One region of the Glutamicibacter sp. NPDC087661 genome, then DNA from elsewhere that is predicted to be linked to it. Evidence: riboswitches for the same ligand, from Rfam matches in the RefSeq annotation. Region 1 holds a riboswitch; each other region holds the start of a gene.
What was found. A riboswitch is a leader RNA that binds a small molecule or an ion and turns the genes downstream of it on or off. The one in region 1 is predicted to bind S-adenosylmethionine.
Positions count from the first base shown of each region.

Region 1 (3,270 bases):
CATTCGACATTTACGCCCTGCTCCTTGGCGGCTGCTTCCAACCATCCCTTTTCCTTGAGTACCAGGCTCAGCGGGTTGTAAGTGGCAAAGTCGATGGACAGGGTCTGACCATCCGAGGAGGCTGTAGCGTTTTCGCCAGCACAGCCGGTCAGGGCAACTGCGCCAACGATCAAGGCGGCGGCGGACAATGCAGTGCGGCGGGTGAGACGGTTCAAAAGCATGGAGAATCCTAGAATTGTGCGTGCAAGCGGTGTAGGTGAAAAGGTAAAGGGGACGAATGGTTCGGGACCCACGGCGTGGCCGGGACTAATGGTTGGTTGGGTCGACGCCGAGCAGGCGCAATAGGTGCAGGCGATCTGCAACGAACTTTTCATCGGTATGCCGGCGTGGATGCACAGCTGAGATGGACAGATCCTCGATGACGCCCGCTGCACTATGCCCAGCGCCTCGCCCCAGAACAATCACGCGGTCAGCCAAAGTCAACGCCTCGTCCACATCATGGGTCACCATGAGAACAGTGGTGGGGAACGATGCGTGAATCGAGAGCAGCAGATCCTGCATCTTCAAGCGTGTCAGCGCATCGAGGGCGCCGAAGGGTTCATCAAGAAGCAATACACCCGGGCGCCGAGCCAGCGCGCGAGCCAGCGAAACCCGCTGCGCCATGCCTCCGGAGATCTCGCGTGGGCGCAAGCTGGCTGCATGGCTCAGACCGGTCAGCTCGATCAACTCATCGATCAGCGAGTTGCCGGCGCGCTTATCGGTTTCCGGTGCCAGGCCCAGTGCAATGTTCTGGCGAACCGAGCGCCATGGCAGCAGCCGGGGCTCCTGGAAGGCAACGGCGCATAACTCGTTGATGCCGGTGACCTCGCGGGTGCCGGTGCGGATGGTGCCGGTGGTGGGGTGGTCCAAGCCCGATACTGAACGCAGCAGCGTGGATTTTCCGCAACCGCTGGCTCCAAGAATGGCCACGACTTGACCTGCTGGAATTTGCAGGTTGATATCGGCCAGGACGGTCCGGCTTTCCATCTTGGTGGTGAAGGTTCGCGACACGTTGCTGAACTGCACGTCCAGGGCGCTTGAAGCTGAGGCAACGGGAGCTGCCTCGGGCGCTGCAAAGGAAAGAGTCATGTTCATCTCCATCGTTCCTGGCGGTAGCACCGGCCTGCAGAGCAAAACTCCAAAGGTGGTTGCTGCGGCGTCGTGGAGCCAGATCTCTCGGCCGCTCGGGATGGTTACGTGTCCATTACAACGAGTCGAACGATTTGAACGCAAATCTTGCGTAATATGAAAAAATCTTCGACAACTACCTCACATTGCCCAGAAATTTCGTTATTTATTTTATTGCAGGCCGGTTTGCTCGACATTAAGCAAAACTTTGCAACTCATCTTCGGCAGGACGCGGATTAGGCTGTGAAATTTGAAGATGGGCACTGCCGGCACTAGGACGAAATGTGACTTCGCGGGTTGGAAACGCCGGTTTATTACCGTTACAAATGAATTACGACCCATCCAGAGCGGCTGAGAGATCTGGCTCCACGACGCCGCAGCAACCACCCCAATAGCGGGACGGTGCTACCGCCAGGACCGATGGAAAGAATTGAGAACCCTGATGCCTATTGGTGAATCGCACAATGCCCTCGGACTGGACTTCAACCAGGTCAGTGACCCTTCGCAGGCCACCGCAATGGACCTGGACAAGTTTGAAGAACAGCTGCCGACCAGGCAATTGCTGAAAATCACCCCCGGACCAAGTGCGGATGAGCAATACGACCGGCTGGCCGAAATTTTCCGTCCCGTTTTTGCGCAGATCGCCGCGACAGCCAAGGACCGCGACTTGAACCGCGTGCTTCCTTTCGAGCAGGTAGGCCTGCTGAATCGCGAGCGTTTCGGTGCGCTTCGCCTTTCCGTTGCCGACGGGGGCTACGGCGCACGGCTGGTGGATGTCTTCCGTCTGCTCATCGAGCTGTCCGAGGCGGACTCCCACGTAGGCCAGCTGTGGCGTGCGCATATCGCATTCGTCGAGAACGTCTTGGCGCTGGAGGACGAAGAGCTGCGCAAGAAGTGGGTCGCTCGCATCGCTGCTGGGCAGATTATCGGCAACGCCTACACCGAACGCGGTGGCAACGCCCTGGGCACCTTGAACACCAAGGCCAGCACCGTGGACGGGCGCTGGGTGATCGACGGTGAAAAGTACTACTGCACCGGCACCATTTTTGCCGACTGGACCACCGTTGCCGTGGCCCACCCGGAGCTCGCCGGCCGCCAGATCGCCGTGGTCTCCACCCAGCGCAGCGGCGTCAAGATCCTCGACGACTGGGATGGGTTCGGCCAGGGCCTCACCGGAACCGGCACCACAGAATTCCACCAGGTCCCGGTGGACTGCTTCATGCCGCAGCAACGCAACGACTCCGAAGCGGCAATCTTCCAGCTGGTGCTCATGTCCGTGCAGGCAGGCATTGCCCGCGCCGCACTGAACGACCTGCGCAGCGCGGTGCAGGCGCGCACCCGCATCTTCACCACCGGGACCGGGGTTCCGGTCTACCAGGAACCTCAGGTCCTGCAGCTGGTGGGCGAGGTGTCCGCAGAATCCTTCGCCGCCGACTCGGTGGTGATCGGCGCGGTGCTCGAAGTCGAGGCGGCCCTGGGCGATCCGGGACTGAACGACGAGGAACGCTACGCCGTATGCGAGCTGGCCGCCAACCGCGCGCAAACCGTGGTGCAGCCACTGGCCATCGGCGTGACCAGCAAGCTCTTCGACGCACTGGGAGCCTCTTCCACCAGAAGCGGCTGCAACCTGGACCGGCATTGGCGCAATGCGCGCACCATCGCCACCCATAACCCGGCGATCTACAAGGCGCGCATCGTCGGGGACTACGAGATCAACGGGGTCCAGCCGCAGCGGCTGTCCGTCACCGGCGAAGATTCGACCCAGCGGACCTGAGGGCCTGCGACGCACACCAGCAACTTTCCACGATTACCAACCTATGGGGGCAAAGCCATGAGCGAGAACAAGCGCGAGATCCTATTCAACGCATTCGACATGAACTGCGTGGTGCACCAGTCGCCGGGCCTGTGGCGCCATCCGCAGGACAAGGCCTCGACCTACAACACCCTGGGCTACTGGACCCACCTGGCCAAGGTGCTGGAAAAGGGGAAGTTCGACGGGCTGTTCCTTGCCGACGTGCTGGGCACCTACGACGTGTACAAGGGCACCAACGTGACCCCGCTGGGCTCCGGCGCGCAGGCGCCCGTCAACGACCCGATGATGCT
Region 1 is NZ_JBIUWE010000003.1:98,546-101,815, forward strand. It holds gene ACIOTN_RS09760 (aliphatic sulfonate ABC transporter substrate-binding protein) at 1-221, opposite strand, end outside; gene ACIOTN_RS09765 (ABC transporter ATP-binding protein) at 307-1,128, opposite strand; SAM riboswitch class I at 1,134-1,235, opposite strand; SAM riboswitch class I at 1,503-1,594, shown strand; gene ACIOTN_RS09770 (acyl-CoA dehydrogenase) at 1,610-2,941, shown strand; gene ACIOTN_RS09775 (LLM class flavin-dependent oxidoreductase) at 2,999-3,270, shown strand, end outside.

Region 2 (3,270 bases), on a different contig from region 1:
AACCATTGCAACCACCCACCATGTTGATGGACACGACAAAGTACTCATTGGTGTCAACCGTGGCGCCGGGGCCTACGAGCTCTTCCCACCAGCCGGCGCTTTGCGAATCGCCTTGCGCAACGTGGGCGTCACCGGTGAGCGCATGCATCACGAGCACCGCGTTGGAGCCATCAGCTGCTAGCGTCCCCCACGTTTCATAGGCCAGCACCACGTCCGGAAGGAATCCACCGAATTCGAAGTGGTGCTCCCCCACGGACTTACGGCGCAAAATGCCGTCTTGCCCGCCAGCGAGCTCTTCGGCGCGCAGAGTATCTTCAGTAGTCACAATGGATGCCATGCCTAGAGGGTTTCCTGCAGTTCCTTGTTCTCGAGGGCTGCAACAGCTTGGAAGCCCAGTTCCAGATCGGCCAGAATATCCTTGATATTCTCCAGTCCGACGCTCAGCCGCACCAGTCCCGGGCTCACGCCGGCCGCAACCTGCTCAGCTTCGGAGAGCTGGGCATGGGTGGTGGAGGCCGGGTGGATGACCAATGAGCGCACGTCGCCGATGTTCGCGACATTGGAGTGCAATACCAGTGCGTCCACGAAGGCCTGGCCGGCTTCCGAACCGCCCTCCAGTTCGAACGCGATGATCGAGCCGGCGCCCTGATCGCTGTACTTCTGCGCACGCTCATGCCAAGGCGAGGACTTCAGGCCTGCGTAGGCGACCTTCTGCACTTCCTCGCGGGATTCGAGCCAATTGGCAACTTCTACGGCATTCTGGCCGTGGCGCTCAATGCGCAGCGACAAGGTTTCCAGGCCCTGCGCGATCAAGAACGCGTTGAACGGCGCAACCGAGGAACCCAAATCGCGCAGCAACTGCACGCGGGCCTTGAGGATGTAGGCCAGATTGGCGCCCAGGATGCCGTTGACACCCAGGTCGCGGGCGAAGACCAGGCCGTTGTAGGACTCGTCCGGGGTGTTGAAGCCCGGGAAGCGGTCGGCGTCCTTGGCGAAGTCGAAGTTGCCCGAGTCCACGATGACACCGGCAATGGCACTGCCGTGTCCGCCGAGGAACTTGGTGGCTGAATGGATCACGATATCCGCGCCCCACTCGATCGGGCGGATCAAGTACGGGGTGGCCAGGGTGTTGTCCACCAGCAGCGGCACGCCAGCTTCGTGGGCGATCGCCGAGATGCCCTCGATGTCCAGGACGTCCTGTCGCGGATTGGAGATGGTTTCCCCGAAGAAGGCCTTGGTGTTCGGACGCACCGCGGCGCGCCAATCATCCAGGTTGTCCGGGTCGGAAACGAAGGTGACCTCGATGCCCAGGCGCTTGAGCGTGTGCTTGAGCAGGTTCTGGGTTCCGCCGTACAGGCTGGGGCTGGCCACCAGGTGGTCGCCGGCTTCGGCCAAATTCAAGATGGCGAAAGTGGTGGCAGCCTGTCCCGAGGAGAGCAGCAGTGCTCCAACGCCGCCCTCCAGGTCAGCGATGCGGGTTTCCACCGCGTCGGTGGTCGGGTTGCCGATACGGGTGTAGATCGGCTCCAGTTCCTGCAGCGCGAAACGTGCAGCAGCGCTCTGGGCGCTGGGGAAGACGAAAGAGGTGGTTTGGAAAATCGGGAGAGCCCGTGCCCCGGTCGTCGGATCCGGGGTCTGGCCGGAGTGGATCTGACGGGTTTCAAATGACCAGTTATTGCTCATGGTTTCCTCCAAATAGCGTTTCATGACTATGGGGGTACGCCACTGAAAAGACACCGACAGGAAGCACCATATCGTGACGACTTCCAGGGGTAACCCGCGCTTGTCCTTGATGCCTTGTGCGTTCAAGGGCCAGGTCTTCACCCGGGGCACCCCACCGCGGTTGGAGGGTTGCCGCCCAGTAAGCCGGGGCTTGTTACTGGGACTCATGACCTGGTACCAGTTTGCCCGAAAACCGAAGATCTTTGCAACGCAAGGGCTGGTGATTGGACTCAATCGGTCATATTTCGCGAATATTGCAGGTTCATCGCAGAGTATTCGATAGCATCACGGAACTTAGGTGTGCCTAAGTAGAGACTCGCATCACATGTTGTCATGATGGGCACATGATGAGGCTAGATCACGTAAGTTATGCATGCGGCCCGGACGGGCTGTTGCCAACCGCTGAAAGAATCTCCGAGTCCCTTGGACTGGAATTCGTCAAGGGCGGCGTGCATCCACGATTCGGAACACGCAATGTCATCTTCCCGCTCAAGCATGGCCAGTACCTGGAGGTGGTTGAAGTCCTGAACCACCCGGCCAGCGACAAGGCACCCTTCGGACAGGCGGTTCGCGCCCGTTCGGAGCTCGGCGGCGGCTGGATGGGCTGGTGCGTCTCGGTGGAGGATCTATCCAGTGCCGAGGACCGCTTGGGCCGCAAGTCGGTGCCGGGCAACCGGAAGTTCCCTGATGGCCGCGAACTGACCTGGCAGCAGATTGGCATCAAGGGCCTGATCGCCGATCCGCAGTGCCCGTACCTGATTTCCTGGGATGAAGGATCCGAGGAGCTGCATCCGTCCAAGGCGCTGGAACCTGCCGGCGCCATCAGCCAGATCTCCATCGCCGGCTCGCGTGAACGGGTGCTGGATTGGCTGGGCCAGCCGCAGAACGTCAATTTGGGCGCTGTCACCATGCAATATGAAGCGCCGAATGGCACTCCGGGCATCATGTCGGTTACCTTTGAGACCGAGTCCGGAACCGTGGTGCTGTAAACAGTTCCGCAGAGATCGCAAGTAGGCGGGGACAATGGCGTCCCCACCTACTTTCTTTTCCTTAAGGCCGGTCCAGCCGCTTCCCCAGGACCACGACGTGCTGATCTTCGAAGCCCAGTCGTTCATAGAAATCGATGACGGCAGAGTTCTCCCCGCGGACCATGAGCTGCACCTTGGGCACGCCGCGATCCCGCAGCCACAGGACAGCAGCATCCACCAGCGCCCTTCCCAGGCCGTTGCCCTGCCGGCACGGATCCACCGCAACATAGTAGAGCCAACCTCGGTGGCCATCATGGCCAACCATCGCAGTAGCCATGAGTTGATCGTTCTCAACGATGGACAGCACCGTGGAAGTAGGCTCGGCCAAAGCCCGTCGGGCGTCGGCGAGCGCATCATTCCACGGACGAGTCAGCCCAGTTGCTTCCCACAATTCAACTGCTTGGCGAAGGTCCTCCTCGCGCAGCACGGTAATCTGCATTGGCTCAGCTTACCGGCGCTACTGGCCGATTCCGATGGCCGGCCCGACCAAGGCGTATCCCACGAAGCCGATGGCATCGAG
Region 2 is NZ_JBIUWE010000005.1:116,758-120,027, reverse strand. It holds gene ACIOTN_RS13995 (homoserine O-acetyltransferase) at 1-337, opposite strand, end outside; gene ACIOTN_RS13990 (bifunctional o-acetylhomoserine/o-acetylserine sulfhydrylase) at 340-1,683, opposite strand; SAM riboswitch class IV at 1,775-1,894, opposite strand; gene ACIOTN_RS13985 (VOC family protein) at 2,067-2,711, shown strand; gene ACIOTN_RS13980 (GNAT family acetyltransferase) at 2,773-3,189, opposite strand; gene ACIOTN_RS13975 (CPBP family intramembrane glutamic endopeptidase) at 3,208-3,270, opposite strand, start outside.
Region 2: it holds a riboswitch for S-adenosylmethionine, as region 1 does, so the genes downstream of both, ACIOTN_RS13990 (bifunctional o-acetylhomoserine/o-acetylserine sulfhydrylase) here and ACIOTN_RS09770 (acyl-CoA dehydrogenase) in region 1, are expected to answer to the same signal.

Region 3 (3,270 bases), on a different contig from region 1:
TTGCCGGGGACGGGGGAGCTCCTGCGGTGGTGATGCGCAGTGGCGCATCGAGCTGGTGGGCGCGGGTGGAGTCGGCGATGATGGAGCAGACGGTCGGAGCGCCGCACAAGTGGGTGGTTCCAAGATCCTCGATGGCATCCCAAACGGAATCTTCGCGCACGCCGCGCAGGCACAGGTGCGTTCCTCCCGCTGCGGTGACGGCCCATGGAGTGCACCAGCCGTTGCAGTGGAACATCGGCAGGGTCCACAAGTAGCGGGTCTTGGCGGTGAAGCCCTGGTGGTGCGCTTCGCCCAACGAGTTCAGGTAGCTGCCGCGGTGCGAGTAGAGCACGCCCTTCGGCTTGCCGGTGGTGCCCGACGTGTAATTGAGAGTGATCGGAGCCCGCTCATCGGCGATGGCGTAGGGAAGTCTTTCATCCGAGGCTTGTGCGATTAGCTCGTCCAAGGTGGCGTCCACGGGCACGTCCGGACGTTCTCCGGCGTACTGGTCATCGGTGATCTCGATGAGCGCCTCCAGCGTTGGGTTATCGCGGCGCAGGGTCTTCGTGTTTTCCAGCAGCTCTGTGTCGGCAAGCATCAGCTTGGCAGCAGAATGATCAATGATGTATTGCAGCTCGTGGGCCGAGAGTCGGGTGTTCAGGGCAACGAGGACTGCGCCTGCCAGCGGTACGGCGTAATGCGCCATGAGCATTTCGGGAGTATTCGGTGCCAGCACGGCCACGCGGTCGCCCGGCTCAATGCGAGCCTTCAGCGCCTGGGCAAAGCGGTGCACCCGTGCTTCGAATTCTTCATAGGAGAAGATGCGAGTTCCATGGATGACGGCGGTCTTCTTCGGATAGGCCTCGGCTGTGCGTTCCAAGAAACGCAGTGGGGTCAATTCTGAATGGTTGGCCTGAATCTCTACCATGGTGTGGCTATTCCTCAATCGTCATCGATGGTTACGGAGAACAATAAGCAGGAGTGTGACTCAATGCACTCCATGACCAATAGTGGCATGAACCTCAGCGTCATGCCGGGAAACCAAGTTTCATTACGGTGGGCGGTAGGGAATTCGCGCCAGGGCCCCGAGCCCAGGGGAGGCGTTAGTGTTCTGCCGAATCAAGGGCGGCGGAAGCCTGCTGCGATCATGGGGGCCGAGTGGTTCAAGAAGCGCGGCGCATGGCGAATAAAAGACTGCCCAAGGACTCCCCGTGGGGCCTTGGATCGAATATTGCGTCGAATATTGCGATTTGCGAAGTGAAATGTTTGACGGTTGTTCGTCATGAGCCATATCGTTTTAAACAGAATCAAGAGCATCAGCTATAAGCCCTGGCTTGCTGATCGGCAACCCTCTCAACGGTAGTGGGGTGCTCCAGGTGAGGATTCGGTTCCACGCAAAATGTGCTGGAACAAGTACCGCACACGGCGCGGAACTTCAGCCCAAGCGGCTTCGAGTAACGAGAAGCCAATGCTTGCAGGCTACTGCGCGGTGGGCAAGACCCAAAGGAATCGAGCCATGTCATTGAATCTTGAACTTGACCCGTTGACCCTGCGCAAGGTTTTCGCTCAGCATCCATCAGGGGTAGCCGCCCTCTGTGCAGAACTGGATGGCGTGAAGACGGGAATTGTCGCTTCATCGTTTACCGTGGGAGTTTCCCTCGAACCTGCACTGGTGATGTTCGCCGTGCAGAAGTCCTCGAACACTTGGCCAAAGCTGCGCGAAGCTGGCCGCATTGGCGTCTCAGTGCTGAGCGAACGCAATGATGGTGTCTGCGCTCAGATTGCCTCGAAAAATGGCGACCGGTTCCGCGGAATCGATACCTATTCCTCGGATCAGGGCGCGCTCTTCGTCAACGACTCAACGTTGTGGCTGGAGACTTCGATCTACAACGAGGTCGAAGCGGGGGATCACTGGGTAGTCCTGATGGAAGTCCACGGGCACCGCACCTCCGAGCACTCGCCACAGATCTTCCATGATTCGCGGTTCCATTCGCTGCCGATTCCTGAGCTCGTATAAGCGCTTCGCATCTTCCAAAGCTCCGGCCAGATCAAATCATCGATCTGGCCGGAGCTTTTTGAATTCCGGTTAGGCGGGTTGAGCCGTTCCCCGCAGCCCTCGACACCGGCAATGCCCGTTCTCTCTCGCCACCCTGAAGACGTGGCAAGATGGCTGGCAATCTCATGGCCTGCCATCTTGGGCCAGCTGCCCCAGGCATTTGGCGATAACCTCGTCATCAAAGTATCTGTCGCGAGAAACCTTGAACTCGCCATATCCGCCACCCGCCTGGGCTGTCGAACAGAACCGCGCAGGTAGCTCATGGATCCTCGCTGCACGCTGGACCAGAGTGGCAGCGAATTGCCGGCAACCCTCGGATGGGGTTTCCGAGCCATGCAAAGGCTGCGCATCACAAATGAAACCGGCGCTTTATGGGGTCTTCACTGGCGCGCGTCGCGGACGCGAAGTGGCGAGAGTGCGCCGGCAGCCCAGTCGCTGATCCAGGTTCGCCCGCCGAGTCGTTGCACACATTAAGTTATCCACCGCCCCCGAACGCAGAAACCCTGGCCGATTGTGGACTACTGGAAGATCCGGCCTTGCTGGCGAATTTAATCCACGGTGACTTAGGGTTTTGTAAATTCAGCAGTATCCACAAGGTTATCCACAAAACTGTGGACAAGACATGGGCAAATGTGTGCAAAGGGTGAAAAACCCCGGGAACTGGGCGATTAAGGGTGTTGATAACCTTGGGCCGGTTGGCGTGAGCTTCAATGAATTAATTTTCTGTCCACAGGTGTGCGAATACAAACAACCAAGTCAACAGATATTAATGATACGTAGAGTGGGGTAATCCACAGAGTTCTCCCCAGACTGTGAACAGGGAAGTCCACAGGTAGAGGAGTGTTATCCACATATTCTGTGGATAATGAGGTTTACGCCTGTTAATAACAGCCCTAGTGTTGGGTTCGGGAGAGAAATATCCACAGGCGCCTGACATCCAAATGTCCGTATCGACTGACACGATGAAGCGTTGCCATGAGGCAAGGATAATTTTTCCCAGCGGGTCAATAGGGGATGGAAGTGTCTGCAATGAGTGCTGAGCCGGTTTACGAAGGACGAGATTCCGACGCAGGGCGCAAGCCGCCACAGGATATCGAGGCCGAGATGTCGGTCCTCGGTGGCATGATGCTCTCCAAGGACGCCATTGCTGACGTCGTTGAATCCATTCGCGGCACCGACTTCTACCGTCCCTCCCACGAATCGATTTACGAGGCGATTGTCGACCTCTACGGTCG
Region 3 is NZ_JBIUWE010000004.1:132,962-136,231, forward strand. It holds gene ACIOTN_RS12090 (long-chain-fatty-acid--CoA ligase) at 1-907, opposite strand, end outside; SAM riboswitch class IV at 1,285-1,401, shown strand; gene ACIOTN_RS12095 (flavin reductase family protein) at 1,496-1,996, shown strand; gene dnaB (replicative DNA helicase) at 3,065-3,270, shown strand, end outside.
Region 3: it holds a riboswitch for S-adenosylmethionine, as region 1 does, so the genes downstream of both, ACIOTN_RS12095 (flavin reductase family protein) here and ACIOTN_RS09770 (acyl-CoA dehydrogenase) in region 1, are expected to answer to the same signal.